Regions from separate parts of the Staphylococcus sp. FW104-15G4D genome, predicted to be linked through region 4. Evidence: riboswitches for the same ligand, from Rfam matches in the RefSeq annotation. Region 4 holds a riboswitch; each other region holds the start of a gene.
What was found. A riboswitch is a leader RNA that binds a small molecule or an ion and turns the genes downstream of it on or off. The one in region 4 is predicted to bind thiamine pyrophosphate.
Positions count from the first base shown of each region.

Region 1: it holds a riboswitch for thiamine pyrophosphate, as region 4 does, so the genes downstream of both, tenA (thiaminase II) here and AC3WQX_RS00225 (3-oxoacyl-ACP reductase) in region 4, are expected to answer to the same signal.
Region 2: it holds a riboswitch for thiamine pyrophosphate, as region 4 does, so the genes downstream of both, AC3WQX_RS02640 (ECF transporter S component) here and AC3WQX_RS00225 (3-oxoacyl-ACP reductase) in region 4, are expected to answer to the same signal.
Region 3: it holds a riboswitch for thiamine pyrophosphate, as region 4 does, so the genes downstream of both, AC3WQX_RS07855 (thiamine phosphate synthase) here and AC3WQX_RS00225 (3-oxoacyl-ACP reductase) in region 4, are expected to answer to the same signal.

Region 1 covers NZ_JBYTCH010000005.1:60,890-66,211, forward strand. Annotated here, with positions in the region: gene fabZ (3-hydroxyacyl-ACP dehydratase FabZ) at 1-157, shown strand, start outside; gene AC3WQX_RS11290 (YwpF-like family protein) at 238-681, opposite strand; gene AC3WQX_RS11295 (single-stranded DNA-binding protein) at 872-1,267, shown strand; gene AC3WQX_RS11300 (transglycosylase family protein) at 1,662-2,387, shown strand; TPP riboswitch at 2,507-2,605, shown strand; gene tenA (thiaminase II) at 2,683-3,372, shown strand; gene thiD (bifunctional hydroxymethylpyrimidine kinase/phosphomethylpyrimidine kinase) at 3,365-4,186, shown strand; gene thiM (hydroxyethylthiazole kinase) at 4,179-4,967, shown strand; gene thiE (thiamine phosphate synthase) at 4,974-5,322, shown strand, end outside.
Region 2 covers NZ_JBYTCH010000001.1:507,537-512,858, forward strand. Annotated here, with positions in the region: gene purD (phosphoribosylamine--glycine ligase) at 1-957, shown strand, start outside; gene AC3WQX_RS02630 (energy-coupling factor transporter transmembrane component T family protein) at 1,046-1,852, opposite strand; gene AC3WQX_RS02635 (ABC transporter ATP-binding protein) at 1,845-3,248, opposite strand; gene AC3WQX_RS02640 (ECF transporter S component) at 3,262-3,837, opposite strand; TPP riboswitch at 3,925-4,026, opposite strand; gene graF (glycopeptide resistance-associated protein GraF) at 4,182-4,316, opposite strand; gene auxA (lipoteichoic acid stability factor AuxA) at 4,472-5,322, shown strand, end outside.
Region 3 covers NZ_JBYTCH010000002.1:297,917-303,238, forward strand. Annotated here, with positions in the region: gene AC3WQX_RS07840 (FUSC family protein) at 1-364, opposite strand, end outside; gene AC3WQX_RS07845 (putative quinol monooxygenase) at 548-838, opposite strand; gene AC3WQX_RS07850 (pyruvate MFS transporter) at 983-2,254, opposite strand; TPP riboswitch at 2,722-2,831, shown strand; gene AC3WQX_RS07855 (thiamine phosphate synthase) at 2,910-3,500, shown strand; gene thiO (glycine oxidase ThiO) at 3,493-4,611, shown strand; gene thiS (sulfur carrier protein ThiS) at 4,595-4,795, shown strand; gene AC3WQX_RS07870 (thiazole synthase) at 4,797-5,322, shown strand, end outside.
Region 4 covers NZ_JBYTCH010000001.1:51,604-56,925, forward strand. Annotated here, with positions in the region: gene AC3WQX_RS00220 (HAD family hydrolase) at 310-1,011, shown strand; gene AC3WQX_RS00225 (3-oxoacyl-ACP reductase) at 1,153-1,905, opposite strand; TPP riboswitch at 2,000-2,099, opposite strand; gene AC3WQX_RS00230 (deoxynucleoside kinase) at 2,177-2,842, opposite strand; gene AC3WQX_RS00235 (deoxynucleoside kinase) at 2,835-3,452, opposite strand; gene tadA (tRNA adenosine(34) deaminase TadA) at 3,519-4,025, shown strand; gene AC3WQX_RS00245 (Cof-type HAD-IIB family hydrolase) at 4,132-5,007, shown strand; gene AC3WQX_RS00250 (NADPH-dependent FMN reductase) at 5,024-5,322, shown strand, end outside.

The sequences.
Region 1 (5,322 bases), on a different contig from region 4:
TCGTTTCAAAAAACAAGTGACACCTGGTGATACGTTAATGTTAGAAGTAGAAATTACTAAAATTAAAGGACCAATAGGTAAAGGTAGTGCGAAAGCTACAGTCGATGGTCAACTTGCTTGTAGCTGTGAACTAATATTTGCTATTCAAGATGCTTAAACTATTCCATATTATAAAAGGAGTGTATCAAGAACTAATTAAAATGAATTAGTTCCTTTTACACTCCTTTTTTTATTTATTTAATTTCTCTCGAATTTTTCTTCTTTTAGTTTAGGTTTAGATTGCATCATTCGATTAAAGGTCTTCTTGAGCTCTTCACCAGTTAAACCATCATCTACCAATTCCTCTAGCAAGCTTTCGGCATAGACTTGTCGTAACGTATAAATATGACATTCAAAAACAACAGACATTGATTTTTTAAAATTAGCGACATTTTTAACCGTAGCATCAAATAAAGCTGGATCATTTGCAGGTCTAGTGATGACTACTCTAATATCTAATAATTGTTTATCATCCATATATGTTTTAAATGTTTCATAGTGCTCATTTGAAATAACAATCTCAAGTAACCAGCCTGTTCCACTACCTTCTTTATTTATAATAACGCCATCTTCGATTTCATATTCTGAAACGCCACCATTCTCATTTACAATTTGAAACCGAACAGCCTTAAATGTTTTCATTATTTCACATCCCAATTGTTTTTTAAATATACAATAAATTAAATTATAAGCAGTTATGAACTTAATTAATGATTATTTTCTTTAAATATATCAAAAACATACTACAAATAGCTATCATTTTAAGGGTATTTGTAATTTTGACCAAATTATAACCCGTCAATTATTATGTATTACAAGAAGGAGGTGACACATGTTAAACAAAATAGTAATAGTAGGAAGGTTGACTAAAGATGCTCAAATTTATGAGAAGGAGGATAATAAGGTCGCAACATTTTGTGTAGCAACTGAAAGAAATTACAAAGATGAAAATAATGAAATATCAAGTGATTATTTATTGTGTAAAGCTTTCGGCAAAACAGCAACCAATATCGAAAAATATACTAGTCAAGGTACATTAGTAGGTATAACAGGACAAATGCGTTCAAGAAAATATGAAAAAGAAGGACAAACGCATTTTGTAACCGAACTATATGTAGAAACAATTAAATTTATGTCTCCAAAAACTAAACATAATGAAATCCTCTCTCAAAATCAATACGATGAAGACACTTATCATTCAGACGACATTGAAATTATTAATATCTAAAAATTAATTCTCTCCCTAAACTCCATCCTATTTTTAATAAAAATTAAATTATCCTTTTCTTTCAATTATACTCAAGCGACCTACTTTGATCGGCCAATATTAAAGTAAGGTCGCTTTTAATATTTAAGTCATCAATCATTCAATCAACTTATAATTATCTGACAGATTTCAATTATATTACAAACTTGTTTAAGAATCGATACAATCTCAAAACTGTCATGACAGTTTTGAGTAGAAATTTAATTCCAATTATATTTAATATTCATTGTAATTCGAGTGTAAAAAAGAGCTTGTTTTTTTTATTTCACTGTAACCTACACTGTTTATACAGATGTTAGAGTAGTACTTGTAAATTAGTTAAGAAAACAAATCACTTTTAGGAGGATTTTTAATAATGAAAAAGACAATTATTGCATCATCATTAGCAGTAGGATTAGGCGTTGTAGCAGGTAATGCTGGACACGACGCACACGCAAGTGAAGCAACAAACGTTGATAAAGCAGAATTAGCTCAAAAAGCTCAATCAAATGACCAATCATTAAACGAAAGCCCTATCCAAAAAGGTGCTTATAACGTAAACTTTGATTACAATGGTTTCAATTATCACTTTGAATCAAATGGTACTCACTGGAGCTGGAACTATGCACAAAATGGTCAAGCTACTCCACAACAAGATGTAAGCAACCAAACTTCAGCTGCCCAAGTAAGTTCACAACAACAAACTAGCCAAGCTCAACAAGCTCAACCAGAACAAACTTCTGCTCCACAAACTGAGCAAACTCAACAACCACAAGCTAAAGCAACTACTTCTTACAGTGCACCAACTAACAACACTGCAAGTAGTCAAGCTTCATCAAACCAAGCTTCAAGTGGTTCATCAGTAAACTTAAATTCACACTTAAAACAAATTGCTCAACGTGAATCAGGTGGCGACATCCACGCTATCAACCCTTCAACTGGCGCAGCTGGTAAATTCCAATTCTTACAATCAACTTGGGATTCAGTAGCTCCAGAACAATATAAAGGTCAATCTCCAGCTAACGCTCCTGAAAGCGTACAAGACGCTGCAGCAGTTAAATTATACAACACTGCAGGCGCTAGCCAATGGGTAACTGCATAATTTAAATATATGATTATTAACCATCTTCTCAATATGAGAAGATGGTTTTTTTATTTAGAAGCACATTTAATTGATTTAGTGAGAGTCGTTTGATAATGTAATTATTGAATTAAATAAATATTAACTACTAGGGGAGCCACAAGGCTGAGATGATATGATTCAGACCCTTATAACCTGATTTGGTTAGTACCAACGTAGGAAAGTAGTCTTTATCAAATAAGCATCGCTATGCCCAGATTTAGCTACTTTTCATTGTTGGAAAGTAGTTTTTTTATTATCCAAGGAGGCTTATTTAATGAAATTTTCACAAGAATTAAGGGAAGAAGCTCAACCAATTATTGAAAGAATTTACAATGATAACTTTATTCAAGAATTATTAGTTGGGACTTTACCTAAACAAGCAGTACGTCAATATTTAAGAGCGGATGCATCATATTTAAAAGAATTTACAAACTTATATGCCTTACTTATTCCAAAGGTTCACACTATGCAAGATGTAAAATTCTTAGTTGAACAGATTGAATTCATGTTAGATGGTGAAGTAGAGGCACATGAAGTACTGGCTGATTATATCAATGAATCTTATGAAGAAATTGTTAAAGAAAAAGTTTGGCCACCAAGTGGAGATCACTATATTAAGCATATGTATTATAATGCTTATGCTCACGAAAATGCAGCATACACTATAGCTGCAATGGCACCTTGTCCTTACGTCTATGCAGTTATAGCTAAGCGTGCGATTAAAGATCCTAAATTAAATAAAGATTCAATTACCGCAAAGTGGTTTGATTTTTATAGTACTGAAATGGATCCACTTGTTGATGTTTTCGATCAATTGATGGACCGTTTAACAGAAGAATGTACTGACAAAGAAAAGCAAGAAATCAAAGAAAACTTCTTGCAAAGTACAGTACATGAGCGTCATTTCTTTAATATGGCTTATATCGATGAAAAATGGGATTTTGGAGGAGAAAACCATGAATAAACCTAAAATAGCATTAACGATAGCTGGAACAGATCCCACTGGTGGCGCAGGGGTAATGGCTGATTTAAAATCTTTCCATTCATGTGGCGTATACGGTATGGCAGCAATCACTAGCATTGTCGCGCAAAATACTCTAGGTGTTCAGAGCATTCATAATTTGGAAACAAGTTGGGTACAAGAGCAACTTGATAGTGTTTTTGATGATGAATTACCACATGCTATAAAAACAGGAATGATTGCGACTAAAGAAACAATGGAACTGATACAAAGTTATTTGAAAAAGTATTCAGATATTCCTTATGTTATTGATCCTGTTATGTTGGCGAAGAGTGGAGATTCACTCATGGACGATGATACTAAATCTCACTTACAAACTACCTTATTACCTTTAGCTGATGTTGTAACACCAAATATTCCTGAAGCAGAGGAAATTACTGGTTTGAAAATAGATAGTGAAGACAATATCCGCAAAGCAGGAGATATTTTTATCAATGAGATTGGTAGTAAAGGCGTTGTTATTAAAGGTGGTCATTCTGCTGATTTAAATAACGCTAAAGATTTCTTATTTACGAAGGACGATGTTTATACTTTTGAAAATAAACGCTTCGATACTAAACATACACACGGAACTGGTTGTACATTTTCAGCAGTAATCACTGCAGAACTAGCTAAAGGTCGTTCTATACATCAAGCAGTAGAAAAAGCTAAGTCGTTTATTTCAATGAGTATTGAACATACGCCTGAAATTGGTAAAGGGAGAGGTCCAGTGAATCACTTTGCATATTTAAAGAAAGTAGGTTTAGATGATGAATAATTTAGAAAGATTACGTTCAGAAAATCCACTTATTGTTTGCTATACCAATGACGTTGTTAAAAATTTTACAGCTAACGGGTTACTTAGTTTAGGAGCAAGTCCAGCAATGAGTGAAGCACCTGAAGAAGCAGAAGAATTTTACAAAGTGGCAAGTGCATTAGTGATTAATATAGGTACACTAACTCATGATAATGAAGAAGGTATTATGAAAATAGGGAGAATCGCTAACGAACAAGGTACGCCAATTGTCTTCGACCCAGTGGCAGTAGGCGCGTCTTCTTACAGAAAACAATTTTGTAAGAGATTTTTAGAACAAATTGAAGTTTCTGTAATAAAGGGAAACGCATCAGAACTACTTACGCTTGTTGACTCTCAAACTACGATGAAAGGAACAGATAGTGATAGTTCACTTGATGCAGTTGAAATTGCTAGAAAGGCCCATAAAAATCTCGAAACAGCAATTGTCATTACAGGTAAGGAAGACGTTGTCGCACAAAATAATCAAATTGTTAAACTTGCTAATGGCTCACCTCTTCTAGCTAAAATTACCGGTGCAGGTTGCCTTTTAGGAGGAGTAGTGGCAAGCTTCTTATTTAGAAATACTCGACCAGAAATTGAACAGTTAATTGAAGCGGTTAGTGTGTACAATATTGCTGCAGAATTAGCTGAAAATAAAAACCATGTCCATGGCCCTGGATCATTTTTACCAGAATTGCTCGATCAAATGTATCAAATTGATGAGACAACATTTGAAAAATATGTACATAAAGTAGAGGTTTAATCTTATATGTTTAGCTCAGAGCAATTACAAGTATATTTTATTTGTGGAACTCAAGATATACCAGAAAATAGAACCATTGAACAAGTACTTGATGAGGCTTTGAAATCCGGAATCACTATGTATCAATTTCGTGAAAAGGGCCCATCATCTTTAATAGGTGAAGAGAAGAAACAGTTAGCAATAAATTTAAAACGAAAATGCGAGAGATATCACGTACCATTCATTGTCAATGACGATATAGAGTTAGCAAAAGATATTGATGCTGATGGCGTTCATGTTGGTCAGGATGATAAAGAAGTTAAAGATTTTGCTATGCAGTTTAGAAATAAAATTATAGGTTTGAGTGTGGGTAATT
Region 2 (5,322 bases), 460 kb from region 4:
CAAGCTGCTGCTCAAATTGAGGGTTCGAAGCTCTTTGCGAAACAACTTATGGAGAAGTATGACATTCCTACTGCAGATTATAAAGAAGTAACGAATCGATCTGACGCGCTAACGTATGTTAAAACGTGTGAATTGCCGGTAGTTATTAAGAAGGATGGTTTAGCAGCTGGGAAAGGAGTAATAATTGCCAAAACCCGAGATGAAGCTATCGAAGGTGTAGAAACGCTTTACACTAAAGAGCAAGGGCAAGTGGTTTTTGAGAGCTTTTTAGAGGGTGAAGAGTTTTCATTAATGACATTTGTTAATGGTGATTATGCAGTTCCTTTTGATTGTATCGCTCAGGATCATAAACGTGCTTATGATAATGATGAAGGTCCTAATACTGGAGGCATGGGGGCATATTGTCCTGTTCCGCATATTAGTGAGGATGTACTTCATCAAACCAATGAGCGCATTGCTCAACCTATTGCTCAAGCGATGAGTAAAGAAGGGTATCATTTCTTTGGCTTGCTCTATATTGGTGCTATTTTAACAAAAGAGGGTCCTAAAGTGATAGAGTTCAATGCAAGATTTGGTGATCCAGAAGCGCAAGTGTTACTCACGCGTTTAGAAAGTGATTTAATGCAACATATTATTGATTTAGAACAACGTCAACCAATTCATTTTAAATGGAAAGATGAAGCAGTTGTAGGAGTCATGTTAGCATCTAAAGGGTATCCAGGATCATATGATAAAGGATATAAAGTTAGTGGTTTCGACCCAGATTCTCATTATTTTGTTAGTGGTTTAAAGAAAGAGAGAGACCATTTTGTTAATGCTGGTGGTCGTGTGATCCTAGCCATTGGTGAAGGAGCTACGGTTAAGGATGCACAAGCTGCTGCATATAACAACGCTGAAAAAATTAAAAGCGATAATCTTTTCTATCGTAATGATATAGGCAATAAAGCAATAAAATAGTAAAAAAGGAGATGCACAATAAATGTTGCATCTCCTTTTTAATGTCTATCATTTAATTGATTAAACTTTATTAAATATAGTGAAATTTTTATCCTAATTTTCCAAAACGTACATCATGAATGCCAGTTAATGGTAAATAGCCTGATAGTATGAAAGATAGACCAATAATCATTAACACACAAACAATAAATACTACATCTTTATATGAGAAAGGTGTCTCGTAGTAATACGTTCTAGGGCCATCTTTAAAACCTTTAGATTCCATAGCAACTGAGAGTTGATGTGCACGTCGTATGTTTTGACTCAATAATGGAATAACTAAATGATTTAATCTTTTTAGTCCTTTATAATTTGAGGCATCAATCATTTGGTATCTCATTTTTAATGAGCGTCTCAATTGGATTAATGAACTTATAATTAAAGGAACCATTCGTATTGCTGCCATGAAGGCATAGGCAATTTTGGGTTTGATTTTTAGATGTTGCATTAAACTATAAAAAATCATAACTATTTGAGATGTTAATGCTATAAGAATCCCGAACATTGATACTGTGATTGTTCTTAAAGAGAGATGTAAGCCTCGTACTATACTTTCTTCACTAATTTGAACGATTCCAAATTTAACTAACATATGCTCACCATCACCATAAAGTATCATAAATAATGAGGATAGTAAGGCGAATAGGGTGGTAACTAGTATGAATATACCTGTAATTTTAAATTCTGTACCATTAAATAATAGTAAGAAAATAAACATGAGTAACACGATATAAATCATAAAATCGAAATTATGAATGAAGATAATAAAGAAAAAAAGTGCGATTCCTAGTATTAATTTCGTTATAATATTTACATCATCAACAAAGGTGTGACGTTTCTTCCATCTTTCAAACAACGTGCTCACCTTCAATCTCTTTAAGTATTCCATCTTCAACATGTAAACGACGTGTTGGATATCGACGAATGATTTCCGAATCATGTGTGACCATAACTATTGTTTGCCCTTGTTTAACGCGTTCTTGAAAAAGTTTAATAAGTTGGAACGTATTATGACTATCTAAACCAAATGTAGGTTCATCTAACAATACAATTTCTGCCTTTGAACTAAGGGCAGTTGCTACGCTTAATCGGCGTTTTTGTCCCGTTGATATTTCAAAGGGATGATGATTTTTAACCTGATCTAGATGAAGTAATTTAAGCAATTGAATAGTTTCTTGTTCAGCATTTTCAGGGTCTAAATGGTTATAATGAATGTAAACTTCATCATAAACTGAATTCGTAATAAATTGTAATTCTGGATTTTGATACACGAGATACATGTGTTTTGCTGCTTGTTTAATCTTTTTCAGTTCTTCATTATTATAAGTCATTCGACCTTTATATTTTATTAATTGAAGTATTGATTCGAGCAAAGATGTTTTACCAGCACCATTTTCTCCTGTTATAGTTAGCCATTCTCCTTTATGTAATTCAAAGTCATCAACAGAGAAGAGCGTTTGTTTACCACGTACGATTTGGCCTTGTTGAAATTCAAATAAACTATTGGAAGGTTGAATATCTAGTTTAATAGGACGTGGCGCATAATTCCAGGCTTTAGGATGCCACACGCCATACTCAGTTAATAAATGTTCGTAGTCATTAAGAATGTGTTGAGGAGTATCATCAGCTATGATTTTTCCTTCATAATTCATTAGTAGTACGCGATCGACATGTTGCCAAATATGTTCAACCTTATGTTCGACGATTAATACTGTTTGTTCATCCCACAATTCTATTAATTTCTTCCATAAATCCTCAGTTGCTTGAACATCTAACATAGCAGTTGGTTCATCTAAGAATAAGGTTTCCGCTCTTTGTAAAATGGTTTCTACGATAGCTAACTTCTGCTTCATACCTCCGCTTAGTTGATTTACATAAGTTTGGTCAGAGACTTTAAGATTTACAGATTCAAGTGCTTTTTTAATTTCATTATCCATTTCACTACGAGGGATTTTGCGGTTCTCTAACACAAAAGCTAACTCTTCATATACTTTAGGCATACAGAATTGTGTATCAGGATTTTGGAAAATGACACCACTTTGATGATCGACATGTAATTCATCATATTTCATTGGTAGTTCAATTAAATTAGGAACAATACCACTTAGTACATTAAGTAATGTGCTTTTACCCGACCCTGATGGGCCGAGTAAAAGCACTTTTTCCTTATCATTAATCTCTATATTTAAGTTATCAAAAATTTTTCTATCCCCGTTAGGGTATTTCAAGCGTAAATTTTTTACTTTTAACAATTAAAAAATCCCCTTATAGGTTATCGTAGTCATGTTTAGAAGCTGGTCTAAAGAGTTTAGTAACTCCCGTTTTATCAAGTGCTCTAACAAGCCAATAGGACACTAATCCTGTGATAACAATTCCGCTAATTGATCGGAATAGAATGAATAAGAATAAGTTCCATCCCGCGACTTCATTTAAGTAACCGTAAAAATAATCTACTGGGAAAGTGGCCAGTGCAGTGACCAAACCAGCAAGCATTGCTACTGCTGCAGAACGAGATTGATATTTAAAAATTGCGAAGATAATTTCGCATGCTACACCTTGTAATAAAGCATAGATAATTGTAGGTATATCAAATTTACCCATGACAATTGTTTCGCCAGCCCCTGCAGCTAGTTCAGCTAAGATTGCGATACCTGGTTTTGGAATAATTAAGTAGCAAACAACTGCTGCCATAAACCAAACACCATATGTAAGCTGCTCTAAGTGAATACCAGCAACTTGTGTAATATTGTAGAAGAACCACCATAAGTTATAGATGATTGCGAAGACTACAGATATTAATACAGTTACAAGTATTTCTGATAGTTTTAAACCTTTTGACATTGTGTCTCCTCCTAAAAAAACGCACAACCCTCCCTAGGAAAGTTGTGCGTCAGAAGATATATCTTAATGAAGTAAGTTCATCAGATTCTATAGTTAACTACACTTTCCTACGCTAGTATCTAGCTAGATCAGGTTCGAAGGGTTTGAGGATTTCCTCATCTCAGTAAATATACACCCCTAGTGCGTCGATATTTTAATTTAAATTAAATGTATGATTTTTCTATTGTATTGTCAAGGTAGTTTGAGGATTTTGAGGATATGGATAAATAAGTTAATAAAGTTTTTATAAAAAGCTCTCAAAGTATAAACTTTGAGAGCTTTTCAATGGCAAATATTTATAGTAATTAATCTAATGTATCTTGTACATCTTTTTTCGTTTGTTCAATATCATCAGTTTTTTCTTCATTTTGTTCTTTTAGTTTTTCTTCTGCCTCTTTAGCTTTTTCAGCAGATTTCTTTTCGAATTCTTCTTTTCCCATAGTATTTCCACCCCTTAAATAGGAATAATTGTTTACACAACAACTTTACCCCGTTATTCTATAGATAAACCCTAATAGGTCTATAGACGTATTTCATGGTTAATTTAAAGACAATTAGAAAATCTTCATATATAATAACGTTTGAGGTGAACAGTATGTCTTTTCTTAGGAAACACACCGAGATCATATTTAGCTACATTATCGGTATCGTTTCACTTTTCACAGGTCTCATCATTCTAATTAACTTACCATTGATTAAACAATTTAATGGTGATAAAAAAGTTAATACTCATGTACATAATGTATGGGAATTTCTTAATGCATTCTTCGCTGAAATTATAAAAGTGATGAGTAGGTTTATAGGTAGTTTCCCAGTTATAAGTGCCATTATTATTATTTTGTTTGGTATCTTAGTTATGCTTTTAGGTCATACTTTATTCAGAACTATTAAATATGACTATGACATATCCATTTTCTTCTTAGTTATTGGTATTATGTATTTTATTATTACACTAATATTAATGACTCAAGTTTATGGTTTCTTCGCAATTGTGTTTATTATACCGTTCATCGTTCACATCGGATACATTGTTTATAAAGATGAATTAAATAAAAATAATCGTAAAAGTCATTATATGTGGATTATCGTGACATATGGTATTAGTTATTTAATTACACAAATTTCTTTATACGGACGTATAGATGCGAATGAAATTGAATCTATAGATATTTTAAGTGTGAACACATTCTTCATTATTATGTGGTTATTAGGACAGATGTCTATATGGAATTTCTTATTCTTAAGACGATCATTACCATTAACTAAAGAAGAGTTAGGCGAGGAAGAACCTGAACTTTCTAGAACAAATAAAGGAAACGTATCTAATCAAACTAAAGTTCACTTAAAACAACTACAAGATAAGACAACAGAATATGCACGTAAGACTAGAAGAAGTGTAGATTTAGATAAAATAAGAGCTAAAAGAGATAAATTTAAGGAAAAAGT
Region 3 (5,322 bases), on a different contig from region 4:
AGAAGAAGGTAGAAGACGGTCCAGCTACTTTGAGTGCATTAAAAATATAATACGGTACCGCAACGACAACAAGTAAGATAAGACCAAATACTATCGGCTGTATAATCGTTAACGTACCTAACATCATACAAAGTGAGAACGACAGTGAGCAGATAATAACTGTTCTTAACATAGATTGCGTTGAGCCTTTAAACACATAGACATGTGCAAGTGTACCTGTTGATATTAATAAGCCAAAATTGAAAAATCCAAAAAAATAGCCTATTAAAGCAGGTATAATAAGTAATAATCCTTGTCTTAACCCTTTATAATAATCAATTTTAGATTTATCAACACGGGTCAGTGAATTAAGTACGTGATTCACTTTAATCTTCCTTTCTAATTTACATCCCCAAATAAGAACATAAGAAAGAACGAGACAATTTAATTTTATGAGTTGAATAACATTGTCTCGTTCATTTTTTATAATCTATGATGTTCATAAGTGTTGCATTTACTTACCAATTATAACACTGATTATTCATTTATGTTGAACGTGCGAATTGAATTATTTTTCTACTGTTCGACTTACATCTATCTTAGGTTCCTCAGTAATAAATTTACTAATATTTTGGCTAAATGTTTGGAAGTGTTCAGATTGATTGTGTTCTTCAACAGCATTTTCATCTTTATAATTTTCAACCACCACAAATGTATTCGCTTCGCTTACATCTTCATAGTGATGATAGAATAAATTTCCTTTTTCTTGTCTAGAATGTTCCACTAAGTCAGCCATTAATTGTAAGTAATCTTCGCGTTTATTTTCATCAACTTTAATCTTAGCATTAATGATAATCATTTGAATCATCTCCTCAGCTTCTTAACAGTTTAATACATAGATAACCTGAAACATCATGCTTTAAACTCTTGTAAATTCAGAAGTAAATAAAAAACATACTAAGATGAGTGGTTTGGGAATCTTAGTATGTTCAAGATAAAAATATTAATTTGATTGTTCTTCATCTACAACAAGTGGTTGATCTGGTTTAACGAAGAACCATAGAATAGCAGCAATAACTGCAGGAACAATTAATAATTGTAATGTCATTGACCAACCTAGTTGATCTACTACTATACCGGCAAGTAATGGGCTAATTAATGCGCCGATGTTCCCCCATAAGTTCATCCAACCAGACACTGTGCCTGAGAAGTTACGACCAAGGTCAGTCGCTGCTGCCCAGCTCATACCCATTGAAATACCTACGCCACCTAAACATAAGGATAACCAAACAATTGTCATGTATAAGTTATCAGTATGAACTGCTAAAAAGATTGATACAGAGAACACTACAAATCCAGCGATAGCAATCGCACCACGCGCTACAAATCGTGACTGCCCAGAATTTAAAATTTTGTCTGAGATTGCTCCAGCTGAGAGTATTAGGAAGAACATAAACAACCATGGTAATGAACTGATTGCCATATCTTTGAAATCCACATGATATTGCTCAGCCAAATATGTTGGTAACCAAATTAAGAATAATGCGATAACGAATTGTACTACAAAATATTGTAGTGCAATTGCATAGAAACTAAAGTGACTTAAGAAACGTTTCCAGGGTGGTAAAGACTTTTCAGTTGCAACAATATCACGATGCTCAGTGATATATTTCTTCTCCGCTTCACTTACCATTTTGTGATGCTCAGGTAAATCTTTAGCAATGATTGCCCATAAGATAGCCATAACAATACCAACTGCACCAAAGATATAAAATACTGCTTGCCAGTTAAAGGCATTAACAATTGCAATTGTGATAATCGGTGCTAGTACTGGTCCAAAATAAGACCCAGCTAGAAGAGCACTCGAAGCTCTTCCTTTTTCGTTTTTAGCAAACCAAAATGAGTTAAATACGGCATTCGATGGGTACATTGGGGCTTCGCCGACACCGAATAAAAATCTTACAAAATATAATAAACCGTGATGTTTAATCATACCTGTCAAAATTGTGAATGCACTCCACCATACGAGAGCTATAGTAATCATTTTACGAGGACCAAATTTCTCAGCTAACATTCCAGAAGGCACTTGCATAAATGCATAACCTAGTGAGAAAAATGAGGCTAATAAACCAAATTGTGTTTTTGTCATACCTAAATCTTTCATCATTGGAGCTGCAATATATGAAATATTAGACCTATCCATATATGCAATTACGCCGATGAGAAAGAACCCAATTGCAAAATACCAGCGTACATTACTGCGTTTTTCATTCATATTTGTTTCCTACTTCCATTTAAATTATGTTGTTTCTATATAAGATGTCGTTAAGTTTCAGAAATTCCCTGCGATGACTGTTAAAACTACCCTTTTTAGAACAACTTTTTTAAGTTGTAGCGCTACAATTTTTATATAATATAGCACGTTGCGAAAACGGTTACAATAGTTTAGACGAAATTTCTTTAAAAAATGTATATTTTTCGTATATTTTACTGGAATCTCCAGTTTTAAGCATGTGATTTAGATTCACTTATATAATGGTGTCTAAAACCATATTTTTTATAAAATTGAGTAGCTTAAAACATTAAATTACTTATTTTTTATTCATTATATGAAGCATATATGTAATTTTATGCATAAATTGAATATGATTAATAAAAGCTAAAGAAGTTTGAAGAATATTCCTAAAAATAGTAAACTGAATTCAAAGAAAACGTTTGAAATTTTTTTGATACAATTTCATATAAATCCACTGGAAGTGCCTTTGTTTAGGGCTGAGAGTAAAGAAGTGACTTTATAATTCCTAGAACCTGATCCAGTTCATACTGGCGTAGGGAAGTGGCGACAAGAGAGTTTTAGGACTTATATAGATGATTTAAGCGCTATTTCCCATTCAGGGAGGTAGCGTTTTTTTATTTATAAATTTGAGGTGATGCACATATTTATCGCAATAACTTACGATAAGACACTTACAACACAAGACTTAGAACACTTCTTAAATATCGAGGAAGGCATTGATGCCCTATTATTTCGAACGTCTATGCCAAAAAATGAATTAAAGAAGATTTTGATTCAACTCATTAACCAAGGTTTTCCTAAGGATAAAATGATTATTCATAGTGACACGGCATTATTAGAAGAATTAAACCTTAGTCGTATTCATTTTAAAGAAAATGTTAAAACAGCTTTTGCATATAAAAAATTACATCCAGAAATCCAAGTGGGTATGTCCACACATAGCATAGATACTATTTATACATGTATAGATGAAGGACTTGATTATGTTTTTTACGGTCATATTTTCCCTACTCCCTCACATCCGCATGACACGCCACGTTCACATGATGAAATCGTAGAAGCATTAAATCTACCTATACCTATTTATGCTATCGGAGGAATTTCTGAACATACGATTTCAAAGTTGGAATATGGATTTGATGGTATTTGTGCTATTTCATTTTTCATGAATGCGTCTTTAAATGAAATTAAGGAATTAAGAAGGAAGTGGTCACAACATGCATGATGTACTTATTATTGGCTCTGGTGTCATAGGTATGTCAATTGCTAGACAGTTAAGCGCAACAAATTATGACATCGCGATCATCGACCGAGATGTTCCAGGTAAACATGCTTCATATAAAGCTGGAGGCATGTTAGGAGCACAAAATGAATTTACTGAAGATAACGATTTATATAAATTAGCCATTGAATCGCGTGGGATGTTTCCTAAATTAAGCGAATCTTTATTAAATGAGACTGGAATCGACATACAGTTCAAAGATTCAGGACTTATTAAGATTGCTAACCAAGAAGATGACCTCGAATCACTCACACGTCAATATGAGTTCCATAGACAAATGGATTCTAGTGTCAAGCTACTATCCAATGATGAACTTATACAGCTTACCAATGCGAATGTTGAACCAGCTTATGGCGCAATTCATATACCTAGTGATGGTCAAATCAATGCTAATAAATACACGAAAGCTTTGTTTAAATCTCTACAACAACATTACATCACACGATATTATCACCAAGAGGTTCAATCGATTGATAGAAGAAATGGCTACTACGCTGTGTGTACTGACCAAATGTCACCTATTGAAGCACATAAAGTGATCGTTGCAAGTGGTGCTTGGTCCTCTCAACTATTAAAAAACTACTCTCTTCCTAGAGAAGTCATTGGAGTTAAAGGCGAAGTTCTATTACTGGAACATGATGAACTAGATCTTAAAGAGACATTATTTATGACTAATGGATGTTATATCGTTCCAAAACAACCCAATCGTTTCTTAATAGGAGCAACAAGTGAATTTAACAATTACTCTGTAGGCACATCAGAAGGCGGTTTAAATTGGCTTTTAGATCATGCAAGCGCTCGTGTTCCAGAACTTAAGAATAGTCGTGTACTTAAAGAATGGTCAGGTGTTCGTCCTTACACGAATAATGAAATGCCAATGATGGATCAAATTGATGATGGCTTGTTCGTTATTACAGGACACTATCGTAATGGGATTTTATTATCTCCCGTAATTGGACGCGATATAGCAAATTGGTTAATTTCTGGCATTAAACCACCTCGTTACTCAAGCTTTAGTGTGAAAAGGAGGAGCAATTATGAAGTGTATTATTAACGGAGACTCATTCAGCTTTGACCAAGAACAATCAATTTATGATGTTTTAACAGCACTAGAATTAGATCCTAAGCGCGTTATCGTTGAATTCAATAAAGAATTAATTAAACAAGATAAGTATCATGAACATACTGTTAGAGAAGATGATCGATTAGAATTATTAGAAATTGTTGGAGGCGGATAAAATGTTTAAAATTGGAAATTTAGAATTACAATCTCGTTTATTATTAGGTACTGGTAAATTTGACAATGAAGATATTCAATCACAAGCGATTGCAGCTTCAGAAACCAATGTTTTAACCTTTGCTGTTCGTCGTATGAATTTATATGATCGTGATTTACCTAATCCTTTAGCTAACGTTAACTTAAAAGACTTTATTACTTTCCCGAATACAGCAGGTGCTAAAACAGCTGAAGAAGCAATTAGAATTGCTGAAATTGCTAACCATGCAGGTGTATGTGACATGATAAAGGTTGAAGTTATTGGCGATGACGAAACGTTACTTCCTGATCCATTTGAAACATATGAAGCTTGTAAAGTACTTTTAGAAAAAGGATATATCGTATGTCCATATATCTCAAATGACCTCGTCTTGGCGAAACGTTTGGAAGAACTAGGTGTACATGCAGTCATGCCACTTGCGTCCCCTATTGGAACTGGTCGTGGTATTAATAATCCGCTTAATTTAAGTTATATTATTGAAAATGCTA
Region 4 (5,322 bases):
GCGTTTTTTATTTTGAGTACGTTATTTGAAAATTTATAACAATCAATAATAATGATATAGCTAAGAAATACTGATATAACAGCATTTATATACAGTTAGAAGTGCATAGAAAAAGTATTTACAGTTGGAGAGTTGAAGTCCCTAACTATTAATGTGTTATATACTGAAAGAGCTTTCTCATTCGAGAAAGCTCTTTTTTGTGAAATAAAGAAACCATAATCCACTTTTCTATAATTATTGAAGTCTCTATATTACAATAATATGTAAATGAATGTACTACAAAAAATCATTTTCAGGAGAGAAGTAAAAATGGAATGGATATTATTTGATAAAGATGGCACGCTAATAGAATTTGATAAGAGTTGGGAAAAAATCGGTGTGCGCCTTGTTGATAAACTATTAGAGACATTTCCTGTGCACGACAAAGAAGTAGCACACCGCCAACTTGGAATTATTGACGATAAAATTGTTCCTGATTCAATTATGGGTTCAGGATCATTAGGAGATATGATTAAATCTTTTAATAAAGTTACTGGAGAAGATACTTCTGATTGGGCAAGAAATACTAGCCAAGAACTTGTTGATACTCGTGTTCCTGAAAATAATTGGATTGAAGGTGTACAAGAGACTATTCAGGAACTTAGAAACGAAGGTTATAAAATTGGTATTGTCACTAGTGATACCAAAAAAGGCGTAGATCAATTTCTAGAAGAAACGCAATCTAAAGAATTATTTGATTTAATTATTTCTACAGAAACTCATGCTGAAGAAAAACCCAATCCAAAAGTGTTGAATCCTTTATTTGATGCTTATGATGTTTCACCAGATCAAGTTGCCATCATTGGTGATACTACAAATGATATGAAAACTGCGGTAAACGCTAAATTAGGTTTAAGTATAGGAGTACTAACTGGTATCGCAAAAAGAGAGGAACTTCATGAAGCGGATGCGGATGTCATTATTGACAGTGCTAAAGATGTAAAACAAATTTTAGATCAATATAAAAAATAACAAAATTAATTAAAAAGCATGGATATTTGAGTGAGTTCAAGTAACCATGCTTTTATTATATTTGTCTTTAAAAAAGAGGTTTCACTCTACATTTAATTTTAGATGTAAGTTTTAATCGGTATTTTCTATTAACATCATACATTAATTCATTGTTAACCCACCATCAACAGTTAAATTATGACCAGTGATACCACTTGCTTCATCAGAAGCTAGATAAGCAACCATATTTGCTACATCTTGTGGCGTAGTCACTTTTTTGAGCGGTGTCGTTTGAGCGATTAAGTCGAATACCTCAGGCGTCGTTACTGCACTAGCATCAGTAGTTTTTAATAATCCCCCAGAAACCACATTGGCTGTTATACCATATTGGCCTAGCTCTGCAGCGATATTACGGGTAAAACCTATTAAGCCAGCTTTAGCAGTCGTGTATTCATGATAGGGGACGACTGGATTTTGATATAGATTTGTTCCAATATTAATAATTCTGCCTTCCTGTTTTTCAATAAATTGAGGTATGACACTTTGTGTAACATTAAATGCAGCTTTTAAAGTGCCATCAAGTTGTTGTTGATAATCTTCCCAAGTTAAATCTTTGAAGTTCTTTTGTTGATTTGGATCAAATTTAAAATTGACTAGTGCATTATTAATAACAATGTCTATATTACCAAAATGTTCCTTTGCAACTTTGACCATTTGGTCAACTTCGGCTCGTTCTGTCACATCAGCTTGAATAGCAATTGCTTTTTCATGACTAATATTCTCAATCAATTTTTCAGCTTTTTCTTTGCTATGTTTATAATTCACAACAACGTTATAACCTTTATTAATTAATGTTTGAGCAATTACCGCTCCTAATCCACGGCTACTTCCAGTAATAATTGCAGTTTTTGACATTTTTAATCCTCCTAAAATTTTTTTAAAAAAGAAGCACAACTTCCGTAAAAAAGTTGTGCTTCTTAGTCATCACATATTATGACAAATTAATATTAAGAGCGTCATCACACTTTCCTACGCTAGTTTAAACTAGATTCAGGTTCAAAGGGTTTGGATAGATTCCATCTCAGTTAAAAACACCCCTAGTGTAAATCATTAACTTGTAGTATTAACCTATATATAATTAGATCGGTTGTCAAAAAATAGAATATAAGCAAAGTTTCAATTCACTTTAAGGTCTTGTATCAACTTGGCGATGAGTCTGGATGATATGAGCTATTTTATCGATAATTGGGTCTAGTGAATCCAGGTTTTCGTGAATATCATACTCATTAATATTGACGCGCACCACTGGACAAGCATTAAAATTATTAATCCAATCATCGTAACGTTTGAATAATTTTTTCCAATATTCAGGGTCTGTATTAATTTCCATATCACGACCACGTTGCTTAATACGATCAATCACTTCATCATAATCACATTCTAAATAAATTAACACATCTGGTTTAGGAAAATAAGGTGTCATTACCATAGCGTTAAATAATTCTGAATACGTGTGAAAATCTTCCGGGCTCATTGTACCTTGTTCTTCATGCATTTTCGCAAAAATATCAACATCTTCATAAACAGAACGGTCCTGTACGAAGCCACCACCATATTCAAACATACGCTTTTGTTCTTTAAAGCGTTCCGCTAAAAAGTATATTTGTAGATGAAAACTCCAACGCTCAAAATCATGATAGAATTTATCTAAATAAGGATTATGATCAACATTTTCAAAAGAAGTTTTAAAATTTAATTTATCAGCAAGCGCCTGTGTTAATGTTGACTTTCCGACGCCCACAGTACCTGCAATAGTGATAATTGCATTTTGAGGAATACCAAAATTATTCATCTATATTATCTCCAATCATTGGTTTTATTAATTCTAAAATTTCTTTATAGTCGTCACTATTGTTAACAAAATCTTTCCCAGTTGTGTCAATATGTATGACATTCGCGCCCTCATTTTTTAAGGATTCATAATAAGCTTTATAATCTTGTTTCAGCTTTAATAAATAATCATCTTCAATAGTATGTTCAAAATCACGATTGCGTTTAGCTATTCTAGTTTTTAGAACATCTAAATCTGCATCTAAAAAGATAATCATATTAGGCATTTCAAGATCTTCAGTCAAAATATCATAAATACGACTGAATTTATCGAACTCTTTCGAATCTAATGTGTTATTTGCAAATATTTTATTTTTATGTATATGGTAATCACTTACAACGCCTTGTTCTAACGCCTCGATATCTTGAATTTGTTTATATCTGTTACATAAAAAGAACATTTCTGTTTGAAAGCTCCACTTTTCTATGTCGTCATAAAAGTCTGATAGAAAAGGATTTTCGTCAACGATTTCTTTCTCTTCGTAATAACCAAGCGTTTGACTTAGCATTCGTGCAAGTGAAGATTTACCAACACCTATAGGTCCTTCAATTGCAATAAATGGTTTATTCATATTCACTTCTCCAAATGTTAAAATAGACAATGAGTATTGTACCATAAGTGAGGTATTGCAACACATATGAGAACTGATAAAGATTACATGCGTTTAGCAATCAAAGAAGCTCAGAAAGCACAAGCTCTAGGGGAGGTGCCCATTGGAGCTGTCATTGTTAAAAATGATCAAGTCATTGCACATGCTCATAATTTAAGAGAATCTTTACAACAACCTACTGCACACGCTGAACACATTGCGATTGAACGTGCATCTAAGGTAGTGGGTAGTTGGCGTTTAGAAGAATGTACTCTTTATGTCACCCTTGAACCCTGCGTGATGTGTGCAGGAGCCATCGTGATGAGTCGAATACCACGAGTGGTTTATGGTGCTGTTGATCCTAAGGGAGGATGTACCGGCAGTTTGATGAACTTGTTAGAGCAGCCCCAATTCAACCACAGAGCTATTGTTGAGTCGGGTATTTTGGAAAATGAATGCAGCACACTTTTACGTGATTTCTTCAAAAATATTCGCCAACAAAAGAAGGCACTCAAACAAGCAAAGATACAAAATGACACAAATTTGTTAGAATAAATGTGTATGTAAAGAGTGACAATACATGCTAACCTTTTCAAAAATTAAATTTAAAAACCTAAATTAAAAATAAATACCTACCAACGGGAAGAAACGAGGTCAACGAATGATAAAGCTAATTGCAACAGATATGGATGGAACGCTCCTTAATGCTGCACACGAAATTTCTCAAGAGAACCAAGAAGCGATTAAATTTGCACAAGAACATGGTATCACTGTTGTTATCGCGACAGGGCGTGCATTTTACGAAGCGAATACACCAGTTGCTGAAACAGATTTAAAAGTACCATATATCTGCTTGAACGGAGCCGAAGTTCGCGATGAAACGTTCAATATTATGAGTACATCTCATCTTAATCATTCTTTAGTGAGTAAGATAACGTCTACATTGAAAGAAAAAGACATATATTATCAAGTTTACACAAATAGAGGGATTTATACGGAAAATCCTCAAAGAGACTTAGAAATTTATATTGATATCGCTGAACGTGCTGGTCAAAAAGCAGATGTTGAGAAAATCGAGAACAGTATTCAAAAACGTATAGATAATGGAACTTTAAAAATTGTTGATAATTATGACAAAATTGAAGATATTCCTGGTGAATTAATCATGAAAATTTTAGCGTTCGATTCTGATTTAGGAAAAATTGATCTTGTAGGTCAAGAATTAGCTCAATCACCAAACCTTGCAGTTTCTTCATCTTCAAGAGGTAATTTAGAAATTACACATTCAGATGCGCAAAAAGGCATAGCTTTATCTACTATTGCGAAACAACTCGGCATTGATTTAAAAGATGTCATGGCACTAGGGGATAACTTAAATGATGTCTCTATGCTTGAAAGAGTCGGTTATTCGGTCGCAATGGATAATGCTGCACCAGAAGTTAAGACAGTCGCTAAGTATGTGACTGATTCAAATGAAAACAGCGGAGTCGGTAAAGCAATTAAGAAATTTTTAAAAGAAGAGAATCAATTAACATAATTAAGAGGTGTAAAAGATGAAAGGATTAATAATTGTAGGCAGTGCTAGAGTAGGTTCTCATACAAATGCTTTAGCTAAATACCTTATAGGTCAATTAGATGAACATGATGTTGATGTAGATATATTTGATTTAGCTGAGAAACCAATTCATCAATTGGACTTTTCTGGTACAACACAAGCTGCTGAAGATATTAAAAAAAATGTTAAAGAGCTTCAGGATAAAGCAATGGAAGCGGATTTCTTTATTCTTGGAACGCCTAATTATCATGGCTCATTTTCTGGCATACTTAAGAACGCTCTAGATCATTTGAATAT